Regions from separate parts of the Streptomyces sp. NPDC050147 genome, predicted to be linked through region 3. Evidence: riboswitches for the same ligand, from Rfam matches in the RefSeq annotation. Region 3 holds a riboswitch; each other region holds the start of a gene.
What was found. Region 3 has a riboswitch for thiamine pyrophosphate ahead of thiC (phosphomethylpyrimidine synthase ThiC). Riboswitches for the same ligand answer to the same signal wherever they lie in the genome.
Positions count from the first base shown of each region.

Region 1: linked by a shared signal. The riboswitch ahead of AB0I94_RS18670 (thiamine ABC transporter substrate-binding protein) and the one ahead of thiC (phosphomethylpyrimidine synthase ThiC) in region 3 are both predicted to bind thiamine pyrophosphate.
Region 2: linked by a shared signal. The riboswitch ahead of thiO (glycine oxidase ThiO) and the one ahead of thiC (phosphomethylpyrimidine synthase ThiC) in region 3 are both predicted to bind thiamine pyrophosphate.

Region 1 is NZ_JBFALJ010000011.1:88,089-92,846, forward strand. Features, by position in the region: gene AB0I94_RS18660 (ABC transporter ATP-binding protein) at 1-318, opposite strand, end outside; gene AB0I94_RS18665 (iron ABC transporter permease) at 318-1,928, opposite strand; gene AB0I94_RS18670 (thiamine ABC transporter substrate-binding protein) at 1,991-3,076, opposite strand; TPP riboswitch at 3,169-3,286, opposite strand; gene rlmN (23S rRNA (adenine(2503)-C(2))-methyltransferase RlmN) at 3,307-4,413, opposite strand; gene AB0I94_RS18680 (phosphatidate cytidylyltransferase) at 4,494-4,758, opposite strand, start outside.
Region 2 is NZ_JBFALJ010000001.1:165,006-169,763, reverse strand. Features, by position in the region: gene AB0I94_RS00765 (thiazole synthase) at 1-393, opposite strand, end outside; gene thiS (sulfur carrier protein ThiS) at 400-618, opposite strand; gene thiO (glycine oxidase ThiO) at 615-1,811, opposite strand; TPP riboswitch at 1,809-1,921, opposite strand; gene AB0I94_RS00750 (FAD-dependent oxidoreductase) at 2,053-3,273, shown strand; gene AB0I94_RS00745 (Rv2175c family DNA-binding protein) at 3,337-3,702, shown strand; gene thiE (thiamine phosphate synthase) at 3,791-4,441, shown strand; gene metF (methylenetetrahydrofolate reductase [NAD(P)H]) at 4,531-4,758, shown strand, end outside.
Region 3 is NZ_JBFALJ010000010.1:69,348-74,105, reverse strand. Features, by position in the region: gene AB0I94_RS17470 (hypothetical protein) at 1-666, shown strand, start outside; gene thiC (phosphomethylpyrimidine synthase ThiC) at 729-2,519, opposite strand; TPP riboswitch at 2,512-2,667, opposite strand; gene AB0I94_RS17460 (YibE/F family protein) at 2,739-4,163, shown strand; gene AB0I94_RS17455 (SsgA family sporulation/cell division regulator) at 4,307-4,744, opposite strand.

The DNA.
Region 1 (4,758 bases), on a different contig from region 3:
GAAGGCGACATTGCCCGCTACGTCGCGCTGCGGAAACAGCTGATGGTCCTGGAACATCAGGCCGACCCCACGCTTGTGCGCGGGCACGCCCCGCTGATCGCGGCCGTCGAGCAGAATCCGCCCGGCGTCGAGCTCCTGGAGGCCCGCGACCGCGCGCAGCAGCGTCGACTTGCCGCTGCCGCTGGGCCCGAGGACGCACACGATCTCGTGCTTGTCGACCGCGAGCCCGACCCGGTCGAGCACGGCACGCGCCCCGAACCGCACCGTCGCATCGGCCAGCGTCAGCAGCCCCGCACCCGCGCCTACACCCGCACTCATCAGAACTCCCCAGTCGTCCGGTCGGTACGGAGCCGTTCGAGCAGCAGCAGCGACACCGCGCACACCACCATCAAGATCGTCGAAAGTGCCATCGCCTGCCCGTAGTTGAGCTCGCCCGCCCGCCCCAGGAGCCGCGCCACCGCGACCGGAAGGGTCGGGTTGTCCGGCCGCGCGATGAACACGGTCGCGCCGAACTCCCCCAGGGACACGGCGAAGGCGAACCCGGCGGCGATGAGCAGCGCCCTGCGCACCATCGGCAGGTCGACCTCCCGCCACGCCCGCAGCGGCGAGGCTCCGAGCACGGCGGCCGCCTCACGCAGGCGTCCGTCCACCGCACGCAGGACGGGAAGCATGGTGCGTACGACGAAGGGCACGCCCACCAGCGCCTGCGCGAGCGGCACCAGAATCCACGTCGCCCGCAGGTCCAGCGGCGGCTTGTCCAGTGTGATCAGGAAGCCGAAGCCGACCGTCACCGCGGACACCCCGAGCGGCAGCATCAGCAGCGCGTCGAAGCCGCGCACCAGGCGACCGGCTCTCCGGGTGAGCGCCGCCGCGGCGAGCCCGCCGATCACCAGGGCGATGGCGGTGGCGGCGAGCGCGTACTGCAGCGAATTCCAGACGGCCTCGATCGGCGGGACGAGGAACGCCCCGCCGTCCGCCGATGTCAGCTCCCTGAAGTACGTGAAGCCGTAACCGTCGGGCCCGCTCAGCGACCGCTCGATCAGCACTCCGAGCGGCAGCAGGATCAGCACGGCGATCGTGACCATGACCCCGGCGAGCAGCGTCCACTGCCCCGCGCCGCGCGGTCGCCGCGCGACCGCGGAGGCGTCGACCAGCTTCAGGGCGGTCTCCCGCCTGCGCACGGTCCACGCGTGCACGGCGAGGATCACGCCGACCGCCGCGAACTGCACGATGGTCAGGACGGCGGCCGTCGACAAGTCGAGAAGCTGGGCGGTCTGCCGGTAGATCTCGACTTCGAGCGTGGAGTACGCGGGCCCGCCGAGGATCTGCACGACACCGAACGAGGTGAACGTGAACAGGAAGACCATGAGGGACGCCGCGGCGACCGCGGGACCGAGCGCGGGCAGGGTCACCGTCCGCCAGGCGGTCCACCGCGAGGCGCCGAGCATCCGCGCGGCCTCCTCCTGACGCGGGTCGAGCTGCGACCAGAGCCCGCCGACGGTCCGTACGACAACGGCGTAATTGAAGAAGACATGCGCGAGCAGAATCGCCCACACGGTGGTGTCGAGCCGCACGCCCCACATCTCGTCGAGCAGCCCGCCCCGGCCGAGCAGCGCGAGGAACGCCGTCCCGACGACGACCGTCGGCAGCACGAACGGCACCGTGACGACCGCCCGCAGGATCTGCTTGCCCCTGAACTCGAAGCGCGCGAAGACGTACGCGCCGGGGAGCGCGATCAGCAGCGTGAGCGCGGTCGAGGCGAGCGCCTGCCAGGTGGTGAACCACAGCACGTGCCGGACGTCGGACTGCCCGATGACGTCCGCGATCCGCCCGAACTGCCACTGTCCGCCCACCTTCAGGCCGCGCGCGACGATCGCGGAGACCGGATAGGCGAAGAAGACCGCGAAGAAGGCGACGGGCACGGCCATCAGGCCGAGCCGCGCCGCGCTCCCTCGGGTGGATCCCTTACGGTCCTTGCGGGCCGGGTCCTTTACTTCAGTACGAGCGAGGTCCACGACTTGACCCACTGCTCGCGGTTGTCGGCGATCTTCTTCGGGGCCATGGTCTCCGGCTTGTCGATCTTCGCGCCGTGCTCGACGAACAGCTGGGGCAGCTCGGCGTTCTCGCGCACAGGGTTCACGAACATGTTCAGCGGCATGTCCTCCTGGAACTCGCTGCTGATCAGGAAGTCGAGCAGCGCCTTGCCGCCCTTCTCGTTCCCGGCGTTGCTCAGCAGACCCGCGTACTCGACCTGCCGGAAGCAGGTACCGGTCGCGACGCCGGTCGGCGCCTCCTTGGGCTGCGGCTTGGCGTAGAGCACCTCGACGGGCGGCGACGAGGCGTAGGAGACGACGAGCGGCCGCTCACCCTTGGCCTTCTTGCCGCCCGCGGAGCCGGAGAACTCCTCGTTGTACGCCTGCTCCCAGCCGTCGACGACCTTGACGCCGTTGCTCTTGAGCTTCTTCCAGTAGCCCTGCCAGCCCTCGTCGCCGTACTGGGCGGCGGTGCCGAGCAGGAACCCGAGGCCGGGCGACGAGGTCGAGGCGTTCTCGGTGACCAGCAAGTCCTTGTAGGCGGGCTTGGTCAGATCCTCGAAGGACTTCGGCGGCGCCAGCTTCTTGTCGGCGAAGTACTTCTTGTCGTAGTTGACACAGATGTCGCCACTGTCGACGGGCGTGACCCGGTGCTTGCCCTGATCGACGCGGAACTGCGGAAGAACCTGATCTGAGCCCTTGGCCTCGTACGACTGGAAGAGGCCGTTGTCGAGCGCGCGGGAGAGCAGGGTGTTGTCGACGCCGAAGAAGACATCGCCCTGCGGGTTGTCCTTCGACAGGATCGCCTTGTTCACGGCGGCACCCGCGTCCCCGTCCTTGAGGACGTTGACCTTGTAACCGGAGCTCTTCTCGAACGCCTTCAGTACGTCCTTGGAGACGTTGAAGGAGTCATGGCTGACCAGCGTGACGCTCTTGGAGTCGGCCTTGTCGCCGCTGTCGGACGAGCTGCCGCACGCGGAGAGCGCGACGAGCCCGAGGGCAGCCGCGATCGCGGTGACGGTGATCTTCTTGGTGGTGCTCACTGAGTTCAACTGAGTTCATTCCTCCTGGAGTGACCAGGAAGAGACGCGGCCCTGCCCGCGGACCGGAAGGGGCCGCGGGCAGGGCGCAACAGCTTGAGTGATGACCGAACTTCCTACCCGGAATGACCCGGGCAAGGTTCAGAGGGTCTGCGGCCAACCTGTCCTTGGCTGCCGCACTCTCAGCGCTGTGGCGCTCCCCTGTCGGAATATGAAGATGTCTTCCGGCCAGACTAACGCTCGGACGCGGCGAGCTGACCGCACGCCCCGTCGATCTCCTGACCACGGGTGTCACGAACCGTGACAGGCACCCCATGAGCGGCGATGGCGTCCACGAAGGCCTTCTCGTCCTCCGGCCGCGATGCCGTCCACTTCGAGCCCGGCGTCGGGTTCAGCGGGATCAGGTTCACGTGCACGGGCTTGTTCTTGAGCAGCCGCCCGAGCCGGTCACCGCGCCAGGCGTGGTCGTTGATGTCCCGGATCAGCGCGTACTCGATGGAGAGGCGGCGCCCCGACTTGGCGGCGTACTCCCAGCCCGCCTCAAGCACCTCACGCACGTTCCACCGCGTGTTCACGGGTACGAGGGTGTCGCGGAGCTCGTCGTCGGGCGCGTGCAGCGAGATGGCGAGGCGGCACTTGAAGCCCTCGTCGGCGAACCGGTGGATGGCGGGCACCAGGCCGACCGTCGACACGGTGATGCCGCGCTGCGAGAGACCGACGCCGTCAGGCTCGGGGTCCGTGAGCCTGCGGATGGCACCGGTCACGCGGTTGTAGTTGGCGAGCGGCTCACCCATCCCCATGAAGACGATGTTCGAGAGCCGCGCCGGGCCGCCCGGGATCTCTCCGTCCCTGAGCGCCCGCATCCCGTCCACGATCTGGTGCACGATCTCGGCGGTCGACAGATTCCGGTCGAGTCCGGCCTGCCCCGTCGCACAGAACGGGCAGTTCATCCCGCAGCCGGCCTGCGACGAGATGCACATCGTCACGCGGTCCGGATAGCGCATGAGCACGGACTCGACGAGCGTCCCGTCGAACAGGCGCCACAGCGTCTTGCGGGTGGTGTCGTCGTCACAGCTGATGTGCCGCACCACGGACATCAGCTCGGGAAGCAGCGCTTCCTGGAGCTTTCCGCGCGCACCGGCGGGAATGTCGGTCCACTGCTCCGGGTCGTGCGCGTACCGCGCGAAGTAGTGCTGCGAGAGCTGCTTGGCGCGAAACGGTTTCTCGCCGACGGCGGCGACGGCTTCCTTGCGCTCGGCGGGCGTGAGGTCGGCGAGATGCCGCGGCGGCTTCTTGGCTCCGCGGGGCGCGACGAAGGTGAGTTCTCCGGGTACAGGCATGGTCCATCCAGTGTCGCAGACATACGGCAAGGGGCCCGCCGCCCTGTGGACGACGAGCCCCTCACCTACAAAAGTGCAGGTCAGGCCGAGCCAACGAAGATCACGAGCAGCAACCAGACCACCGGCGCCGTCGGCAGCAGCGAGTCGAGGCGGTCCATGATGCCGCCGTGTCCCGGCAGCAGCGTGCCCATGTCCTTGATGCCGAGGTCACGCTTGATCATCGACTCGCCCAGGTCCCCGAGCGTCGCGCTCGCCGCGACCGCGAGGCCGATGAGCAGCCCCTGCCACCACGTGCCGCCGTCGATCAGGAACTCCATGCACAGCGCGCCACCGGCCATCGCGAAC
Region 2 (4,758 bases), on a different contig from region 3:
CGGGAGGACCGTGAAGCCGTCGTCCACGAGAGTCTCCGCGGCGTCGATGAGCTCGATCGGGTCGGGCAGCAGCGTGCGCTCGTCCGCGATGACCTCCAGCTTGACCAGGTCGGTGCCGAGCGCCTCCCGCGCGAGCCGGGCGGTCAGGACGGCCTCGCCCGCGGTGAAGCAGCCCGCCGTGTTCGGCAGGACGCGGATGCCGAGCCGCTCGAGGACGGAGAGCACCGAGCCCTGCACTGCGGGATCCAGGCGGCGCATCGCCACCGTCGTCAGCTCCGTACCGGAGGCGACGAGAGAACGTTCGAGCACGTCGAGGCTGGGCGCACCGCCCGTACCCATGATCAGGCGGGAGGAAAGCGTGAGCCCGCCGATGACGAAGGGGTCGTCTGCCATGTCGGTTCAGCCTCCTTGGACGGCGGTGAGGACCTCGACGCGGTCCCCGTCGGCGAGCGGGGTGGTCGCCCACCGCGCGCGCGGGACGACGGTTTCGTTGAGCGCGGCGGCGACCCCGGAGGGGGCCGCGGTCAGCGTGGCGACGAGGGCTTCGAGCGTGGTGCCCGCGGCCACATCGCGTGCTTCTCCGTTCACGGAGACGGCTGTAACGGCTGGGAGAGTCATGCGGGCTGCTCCATGGAACGCTGCGTAAGGGGGTTACCGGCAAAGCGCAGGGGGGTGAACTCCCGCGCTTCGTCGGGCAGTTCACCGGTGGTGAGGGCATGGGCCAGTACGTCGCCGGTGACGGGCGTCAGCAGGACGCCGTTGCGGTAGTGCCCGGTGGCCAGCTGGAGGCCGGGGAGCGCGGTCGGGCCGAGCAGCGGCGCGTTGTCGGGGGAGCCGGGGCGCAGGCCCGCGCGGGTCTCCGTCAGCGGCAGTTCCGTGATGCCGGGTACGAGTTCGTGGGCGTCCCGAAGGAGCTCGTACACGCCGCCGGCCGTGACCGTCGTGTCCCAGCCGAGCTCCTCGCTGGTCGCGCCCACGACGAGCTCGCCGTTCTCGCGCGGCACCAGGTAGACGTGGCTGCCGCGCACCACGGCGCGCACGGTGCGGCTCAGGAACGGCGCGTACCGCCGCGGCACCGTGAGCCGCAGCACCTGGCCCTTCACGGGGCGCACGGGCGGCAGGACGCCCTCCGGGACCCCCGCCAGGCGCCCGCTGAGGCTGCCCGCCGCGAGCACGGTCTGACCGGCCTCCAGAGCGGTGCCGTCGGCGAGCACGACGCCGGTGGCCCGGTCGCCGGCCACCGACAGACGCTGCGCCCACGCGTGGTGGAAGACCACGCCCGCCCGCTCGCAGGCCACGAGGAGCGCCGCCGCGAGCCTGCGCGGGTCGACCTGATGATCGCCGTCGACCCGGAGGCCGCCCCGGACGCCCGGCGCGAGCATCGGCTCAAGGCGGCGGCACTCACGCCCGCTCAGCCACTCCGAGGCGAGCCCCGACTGCTGCTGAAGCGTGTGCAGCTCGCGCAGATGGGCACGGTCGTCGGAGTCGAGCGCGACGGCGAGCGTGCCGCACGCGCGGTAGCCGAGTTCGCGGCCGCTCGCCTCCGTCAGCTCGGCGGCGAACTCGGGATAGCGCCGCGCGGAGGCCACATTGAGGCCGAGCAGCGTCTGCTCCCCGTAGTGCAGCTCGGTGACGGCGGCCAGCATGCCCGCGGCCACCTGCGCCGCGCCGCCGCCGGGTTCGGGGTCCACGACGGCGACGGACAGGCCGCGCTGTGCCGCCCGCCAGGCCGTGACCAGGCCGATGATGCCGCCCCCGACGACAAGGACATCGGTCGTGCTCGTCGTACGGGGTGGTGTAGGTGGATGCATGGGTGTCCAGCCCCTCCCTTCGCCGGCATGACCCGGATCAGGTTCGTACGGTCGGAGGCCGTCCAGCCTCCCTCTCAGCCCGGTGCGTCCGGGCTCCCGCGAGTGCTCTGCACCGGCCACCCTAGCCCCTGGCGTTCGGCGGCAGTAGGGGGAGCTGTCCGGGTATGAGCAGTGACGGTGTGTCAGAGATCTCCTGGTCGAGCTCTGAGGTACGCCTCGTGCGCCGCCCTACAGTGATCGAGTGAGCGAGCAGCAGAGGCAGGAAGAGCGCCGGGTGGTCATCGTCGGCGCGGGGATGGCCGGGGTGCAGACCGCCGTGGCCCTGCGCGAGCAGGGGTTCGCCGGTGCGGTCACCCTGATCGGCGCGGAGCCCCACCAGCCGTACGACAGGCCGCCGTTGTCCAAGGCCGTGCTGCTCGGCAAGGCGGAGGGCTCCGCCTTCGACATCGACTTCGAGGCGCTCGGCATCGGCCTGAGCCTGGGCCACGAGGTCACGGGCGTCCGCCCGGCGGACCACGAACTGGACACCGCCCGCGGCCCGGTTCCCTACGACGCCCTGGTCATCGCCACCGGCGCCGAACCGATCCTGCTGCCCGGCGCCTCCGGAGTCCCCGGCGTCCACCTGCTGCGCACGCTCGACGACGCCGAGCGGCTGCGGCCCGTGCTCGCCGAGCAGCACCGCATCGTGGTCGTCGGCGCGGGCTGGATCGGCGCCGAGTTCGCGACCGCCGCACGCGAGGCGGGCTGCTCGGTCACCGTGGTCGAGGCCGCGGAGCGACCGCTGGCCGGGGCGCTGCCCGCGGAGGTCGCCGCCCCGATGGCGGCCTGGTACGCCGACTCCGGCGCCGAACTGCGCACCGGCGCGCGCGTGGACCGCGTCGAGCCCGGCAGTGTGCTCCTGGCCGACGGCACCCGGCTGCCCGCGGACGCGGTGGTCGTCGGCATCGGCGCACGCCCCGCCACGGGATGGCTCGCGGACTCCGGCATCGCGCTGGGCGCCCACCGGGAGATCCTCGCCGACGACCACCTGCGCACGTCGGAGCCCGATGTGTACGCGGTCGGCGACTGCGCCTCCTTCCCTTCGGGAAGATATGGCGAGCGTCTCCTCGTCCACCACTGGGACAACGCCCTCCAGGGGCCGCGCACGGCGGCGGCGAACATCATCGGCGAGACCCCTTCGGCGTACGACCCCGTCCCGTACTTCTGGTCCGAGCAGTTCGGCCGCTTCGTCCAGTACGCGGGCCATCACGCGTCCGCCGACGAGCTGGTGTGGCGCGGTGACCCCTCGGGCGTGGCCTGGACCGTGTGCTGGCTGCGGCAGGGGGCCCTGGTGGCCGTCCTCGCGGTGGGCCGCCCCAGGGACCTGGCGCAGGGCCGCAAACTGATCGAGGCGAGCGCCCGCCTCTCCGCCGAGCTGGCGTCGGACCCCTCGGTTCCGCTGAAGAAGGCACTGCGGCCGTAGCGGTGCCGCACGACCGGAGCCTCTGCTCGGCCGTTGTCGGTGCCCGGAGATACGCTTGACCCCGTGACCGAGATTGACGCAAAGACTGATGCTCTCGTCCCCGAGTGGCTCCACCTTCCCGACATCGCAGAAATGCTCGACGTCGAGGTGACGCGTGTGCGCCAGCTGGTCAAGGAGGGCCAGCTGATCGCCGTGCGCCGTGGTGAGAACCGCGCGCTCGCGGTGCCGGCCGCCTTCATCGACGGCGACAAGATCGTCAAGGGCCTCACCGGCACCCTGACGCTCCTGCGGGACGACGGCTTCAGCGACGAAGAGATGCTGGAGTGGCTCTTCACTCCCGACCCGACCCTGCCCGGCACCCCCGCGCAGGCCCTGAGCGAGAATCGCGGCACGGAGGTGAAGCGCCGCGCCCAGGCGCTCGCCGTCTGACCGAAACGGAAAACCGTCGCGCGCGGGCCGCGCGTCCCTCCGGGGACGCGTGGCCCGCGGGCCACCGACGACCGGGGGGACCTCTTCCATGGCCACCAAGCCTGCCCGCGAGCAGCTCGCCGACGCCCGCCTCTACCTGTGTGTGGACGCCCGCAAGCGCCAGGGAGACCTCCCCGAGTTCCTCGACGCCGTCCTCGGCGGCGGCGTCGACATCGTGCAGCTGCGGGACAAGGGCATGGAGGCCGCCGAGGAGCTCGAACACCTCCAGGTCTTCGCCGACGCCGCCCGCCGGCACGGCAAGCTCCTCGCGGTGAACGACCGCGCGGACGTCGCGCACGCCATCGGCGCCGACGTGCTGCACCTGGGACAGGGCGACCTGCCCGTGCCCGCGGCCCGCGCCGTCCTCGGCCAGGACGTTCTCATCGGCCGCTCCACGCACGCGGACACCGAGGCCGCCGCCGCGGCGACGCAGGACGGCGTGGACTACTTCTGCACCGGCCCCTGCTGGCCGACCCCCACCAAGCCCGGCCGGCACGCCCCCGGGCTCGACCTCGTCCGGTACACGGCCTCGCTCGGCACGGACCGCCCGTGGTTCGCCATCGGCGGCATCGACGCGGGCAACCTCGACCAGGTGCTCGAAGCGGGCGCCCGCCGCGTCGTCGTCGTACGGGCGATCACGGAGGCGGACGATCCGGGGGCCGCGGCCGCCGACTTCGCGAAGCGGCTGCGTACGGCCTGATCGGCGATCTTCGGCCAACCTTCGGCGAGGCTGTCCGCAGGGTGGACGGGGATTGGCCGGTAGTGGTGCCCCGTCGCTAACCTGCCCGTATGGCCCTAGGCACTGCTTCCACCAGAACTGATCGCGCACGCACCGTGCGCGACATGCTCGCGACCGGCAAGACGACGTACTCGTTCGAGTTCTCGGCGCCGAAGACCCCGAAGGGCGAGCGGAACCTGTGGAACGCGCTGCGCCGGGTCGAGGCGGTGGCCCCCAGCTTCGTCTCCGTGACGTACGGAGCGGGCGGCTCGACGCGCGCGGGCACGGTCAAGGAGACG
Region 3 (4,758 bases):
GTCCGCGAAGAACTGCGCGAAAGCGGATCTGCCGCACCATCCATCCGGGAGCGGAGCACCGAGGGTCCGGCGGAAGCCGGCTCCGGCGGCATCGGTCTCGCCACCACGATGGGGGAGGTCACCACCCAGGCTTCAGGGGCGGGGGCCATCGCCGTCGTCGCGGTGCTCGCACCGGTTCTCGCCGGGGCGGCCGCCGCGATCTTCCTGCTCGTGGGCTACATCCTGAAGATGCTCAACCCCGAGCCCGCCTTCGCGGAAACCCTGCTCACGGCAGGGTGGCTGTTCGGCGCGCTCACCGCAGGGGCCATCCTGATCGCCGCGATCGGCCTGCTCCTGACCGCCCTGCGCAACGGCGCCACGTCGCTCCAGGCCGGTCCGTACGGAGAACGGAACGAGGAGGTGGTTCGCGCCAGGGAAGCCTGGAGCGAGGCACTCATGGAGCGCGGCATCCTGCCGTTCCTGCGGGAGGCGCTCGCGGACCCGGGGACGGCGCACGCCGCTCGTACACCGTCGCCGGGCCCAGGCAACCGCATGCCGCAACTCGGCTACAACAGGCCGGGGTTCAGCAGCCCGGAGGGCGGCCCGGCGGCGGGACCGCGCCCGAGTTTCTCGAGCCCGGACTTCTCGAGCCCGGACTTCGGCGGTCCCGACCACAAGCCGGAGTAGTACGCGACGCTGCTTCGGGCGGGCGTGCTGCCCGCCCGAAGCACGGCGCGTGCCGGTATCGGTCAGTCGGCGATGGGCAGGTACACGCGGTTTCCGGCTGCCGCGAACTCCTTGGACTTCTGCTCCATGCCCGCCTCGATCTCGCCCCGCGTACCGCCGTGTTCACGCCGGATGTCGTGCGAGATCTTCATGCTGCAGAACTTCGGCCCGCACATCGAGCAGAAGTGTGCTGTCTTCGCGGGCTCCGCCGGCAGCGTCTCGTCGTGGAACTCCCGTGCCGTGACGGGGTCCAGGGCCAGGTTGAACTGGTCCTCCCAGCGGAACTCGAAGCGTGCGTCCGAGAGCGCGTCGTCCCAGTCCTGGGCGCCCGGGTGCCCCTTGGCGAGGTCCGCCGCGTGCGCCGCGATCTTGTACGTGATGACTCCGGTCTTCACGTCATCACGGTTGGGCAGGCCCAGGTGCTCCTTGGGCGTGACGTAGCAGAGCATCGCCGTGCCCCACCAGCCGATCATCGCGGCGCCGATGCCGGAGGTGATGTGGTCGTACGCGGGCGCGATGTCGGTGGTCAGCGGGCCGAGGGTGTAGAACGGCGCCTCCTCGCAGATCTCCTGCTGAAGGTCGATGTTCTCCTTGATCTTGTGCATCGGGACGTGACCCGGGCCCTCGATCATGGTCTGTACGTTATGACGCTTGGCGATCGTGTTGAGTTCCCCGAGGGTGCGCAGCTCGGCGAACTGCGCCTCGTCGTTGGCGTCCGCGATCGAACCGGGGCGCAGACCGTCGCCGAGCGAGTACGTCACGTCGTACGAGGCGAGGATCTCGCAGAGCTCCTCGAAGTTCTCGTAGAGGAAGCTCTCCTTGTGGTGCGCGAGACACCAGGCCGCCATGATCGAGCCACCGCGCGAGACGATGCCGGTCTTGCGGTTGGCGGTCAGCGGGACGTACGGAAGGCGCACGCCCGCGTGCACCGTCATGTAGTCCACGCCCTGTTCGGCCTGCTCGATGACCGTGTCCTTGTAGATCTCCCAGGTCAGCGCCTCGGCCTGGCCATCGACCTTCTCCAGGGCCTGGTAGAGCGGCACGGTCCCGATGGGGACGGGGGAGTTGCGCAGGACCCACTCGCGGGTGGTGTGGATGTTGCGCCCGGTGGACAGGTCCATGACCGTGTCGGCGCCCCACTTGGTCGCCCAGGTCATCTTGTCCACCTCCTCCTCGATGGAGGAGGTGACCGCGGAGTTGCCGATGTTGGCGTTGACCTTCACCAGGAACTTCTTGCCGATGATCATCGGCTCGATCTCCGGGTGGTTGACGTTGGCGGGGATCACCGCCCGGCCCGCGGCGACCTCGGCGCGCACGACCTCGGGGTCGAGGTTCTCGCGGATCCCGATGAACTCCATCTCGGGCGTGATCTCGCCACGGCGGGCGTACGCGAGCTGTGACACCGCCTGGCCCCCGCGGCCCCGGCGCGGCTGGCGCGGACGGCCGGGGAAGACCGCGTCGAGGTTCTTCAGGCCTCCGCGCGGCGAGGTGTGCTTGATCCCGTCGTCCTCGGGGCGGGGCGGGCGGCCCACGTACTCCTCGGTGTCGCCGCGGGCGATGATCCAGTTCTCGCGCAGCGGCGCGAGGCCCCTGCGGACGTCGGTGTCGATGGACTCGTCGGTGTACGGCCCCGAAGTGTCGTACAGGGTCACGGCCTTGCCGTTGGTGAGGTGCACCTGGCGGACCGGCACCCGCAGGTCGGGGCGCGAGCCCTCGACGTACGCCTTGTGCCAGCCGATGGACTTCCCGGCCTCCGCCTCGACGGTGTTCTCGTCGCTGCTGGAGGCAGGCGTGCGTGCGTCCGATGTGGTCATGAGACCTACTCCCTACGCCGGCATTACCCGGTAACAGGTTCGGCGGTCGACGCAGCGGATTCCGTACGGCTCGTGCACTTTTTGTGCCGCTTCGTACGGAGTTCAGCGCCCTCTCAGCCCGGTGCTCCGAGCTCCCGCGATTGCAAAGGTGACACCACGCTAGCGTCATGTCGGGCGCGCTGAACAGAGGGCCCCCTCCGTTCTTGCGATGATCGGTCAGTGACCACCACACAGCCGCCGTCCCAGCCGCCCGTCCCGAACCGTCCCCCGGACCCGCACGGGCACTCCCACAGCCACGGTCCTGCCGCGCCGGTATCGAAGCATCTGCGCAAGGTCATCGCCGCCGTGCTGATTCCTTTCGCCACGGCGGTGGTCGTGGGCCTCGCGGTGCTCTGGCCCGGCGGCGCGCCCGGCCATGAGCGCACCGGAGTCGGCTTCGACCGCCAGACCCAGTCGGCCGACGTGACGAAGGTGCAGGAGCTCCCCTGCAAGGACGTGAACGCCTCACAGACCCCGCCCAACGGTGACACCTCCACCGCCGAAGGGCAGTCCGCGGAGTCCCGCGCGAAGGGCATCTGCAAGAAGGCGACGATCGAGGTGACCAGCGGCAAGGACAAGGGCCGCACCTTCACCGAGATCGTCCAGCCGGACTCACCGCGGCAGTTGCGCCAGGGCCAGCAGGTGGTGGTCGCCTACGAGCCCACGGCCCCCGAGGCGCTGCAGTACGCGGTCACCGACGTGAACCGCAAGTTCCCCATGGCGCTGCTCGCCGGGATCTTCGCGCTCGCCGTCGTCGTGGTGGGACGGCTGCGCGGCGTCATGGCCCTGGTCGCCCTGGCGTTGAGCTTCCTGGTCCTGACGTTCTTCATCCTGCCGGCGATCCTGCAGGGCTCGAACCCGCTGGTCGTGGCGGTGATCGGGGCCAGCGCCATCATGCTGATCGCGCTCTACCTGTGCCACGGCCTCACAGCGCGTACGTCGGTCGCGGTCCTCGGCACGCTGATCTCACTGCTCCTCATCGGACTGCTCGGTTCGCTCTTCATCGGCTGGGCCTCGCTGACCGGCAACACGGACGACAACACCGGCCTGATCCACGGCCTGTACCCGTCCATCGACATGAGCGGCCTGTTGCTCGCCGGCGTCATCATCGGCTCCCTCGGCGTGCTCGACGACGTGACGGTGACGCAGACGTCCGCGGTCTGGGAACTGCACCAGGCCAACCCCACGATGGGGTGGCGCGGTCTGTACGGCGCCGCCATCCGCATCGGCCGCGACCACATCGCCTCGGTCGTCAACACCCTGGTGCTTGCCTACGCGGGCGCCGCGCTGCCCCTGCTGCTGCTCTTCTCCATCGCCCAGAGCAGCGTGGGCACCGTGGCCAACAGCGAGCTGGTGGCCGAGGAGATCGTGCGCACGCTGGTCGGCTCGATCGGCCTGGTCGCCTCTGTGCCGGTGACGACAGCGCTCGCGGCCCTGGTGGTCTCGGCTGACCGTTCGGCCGCCACAGCCCGGCCAGCGGGCGCGAACCACCCGGGAGGCACGAACCCCCCGGGCGCCACCGACGCGCACGGAGACGGTGCCACCCGCACGACTCCCGCCCCCAAGCAGAGCCGCGGCGGAAAGGGCCGCCGCCGCAAGGCCTGAACGGAAGAGGTGCCGCCGGAAGGCCAGGGCGTGCGGAAGGGACGCCGCCGCAAGGCCAGACCGGCCGATGCCGCAAGGCCAGAGCGGCCGATGCCACGAAATGCAGCAATCTGCCGTACGGCTGCGCCACTTGTCCTCCGGAGTCAGCCCGCGCTCTGCTCCTCGGCGAGGATCCGGTCCAGCGCCTCGTCCAGGTGTGTATCGAAGTCGGCGAGCGCCCGCTCCTGCCCCAGCGGAACCAGCTTGTCCGTACGGTCCAGGAAGGCGAGCAGCGGCGGAATCCCCACCCGGAACAGCGCCTGGTCCGTGGCGACCTGGAGCCGGATGAGCACCTCGTCCAGCAGCTCCGGGTCGGTGGGGGCGATGTGCACGTCCCCGTCACCGCACGCCCCGCCCACCCCGTCGACCAACAGCTCGCGACCGAAGGCCCAGGTCACCGGCGCGTCTCCGGGGAGGTGAAAGGTCAGCCGGACGGCGTAGGGATCGTCGGTTTCATATCGCAGCTCCACCGGGATGCGAAACGACAACTCCTCGGAAACGAGGAAGCTCATCATGACCTCTGCCTGGACCGACTCGCGCATCGCCCGCCTACCCC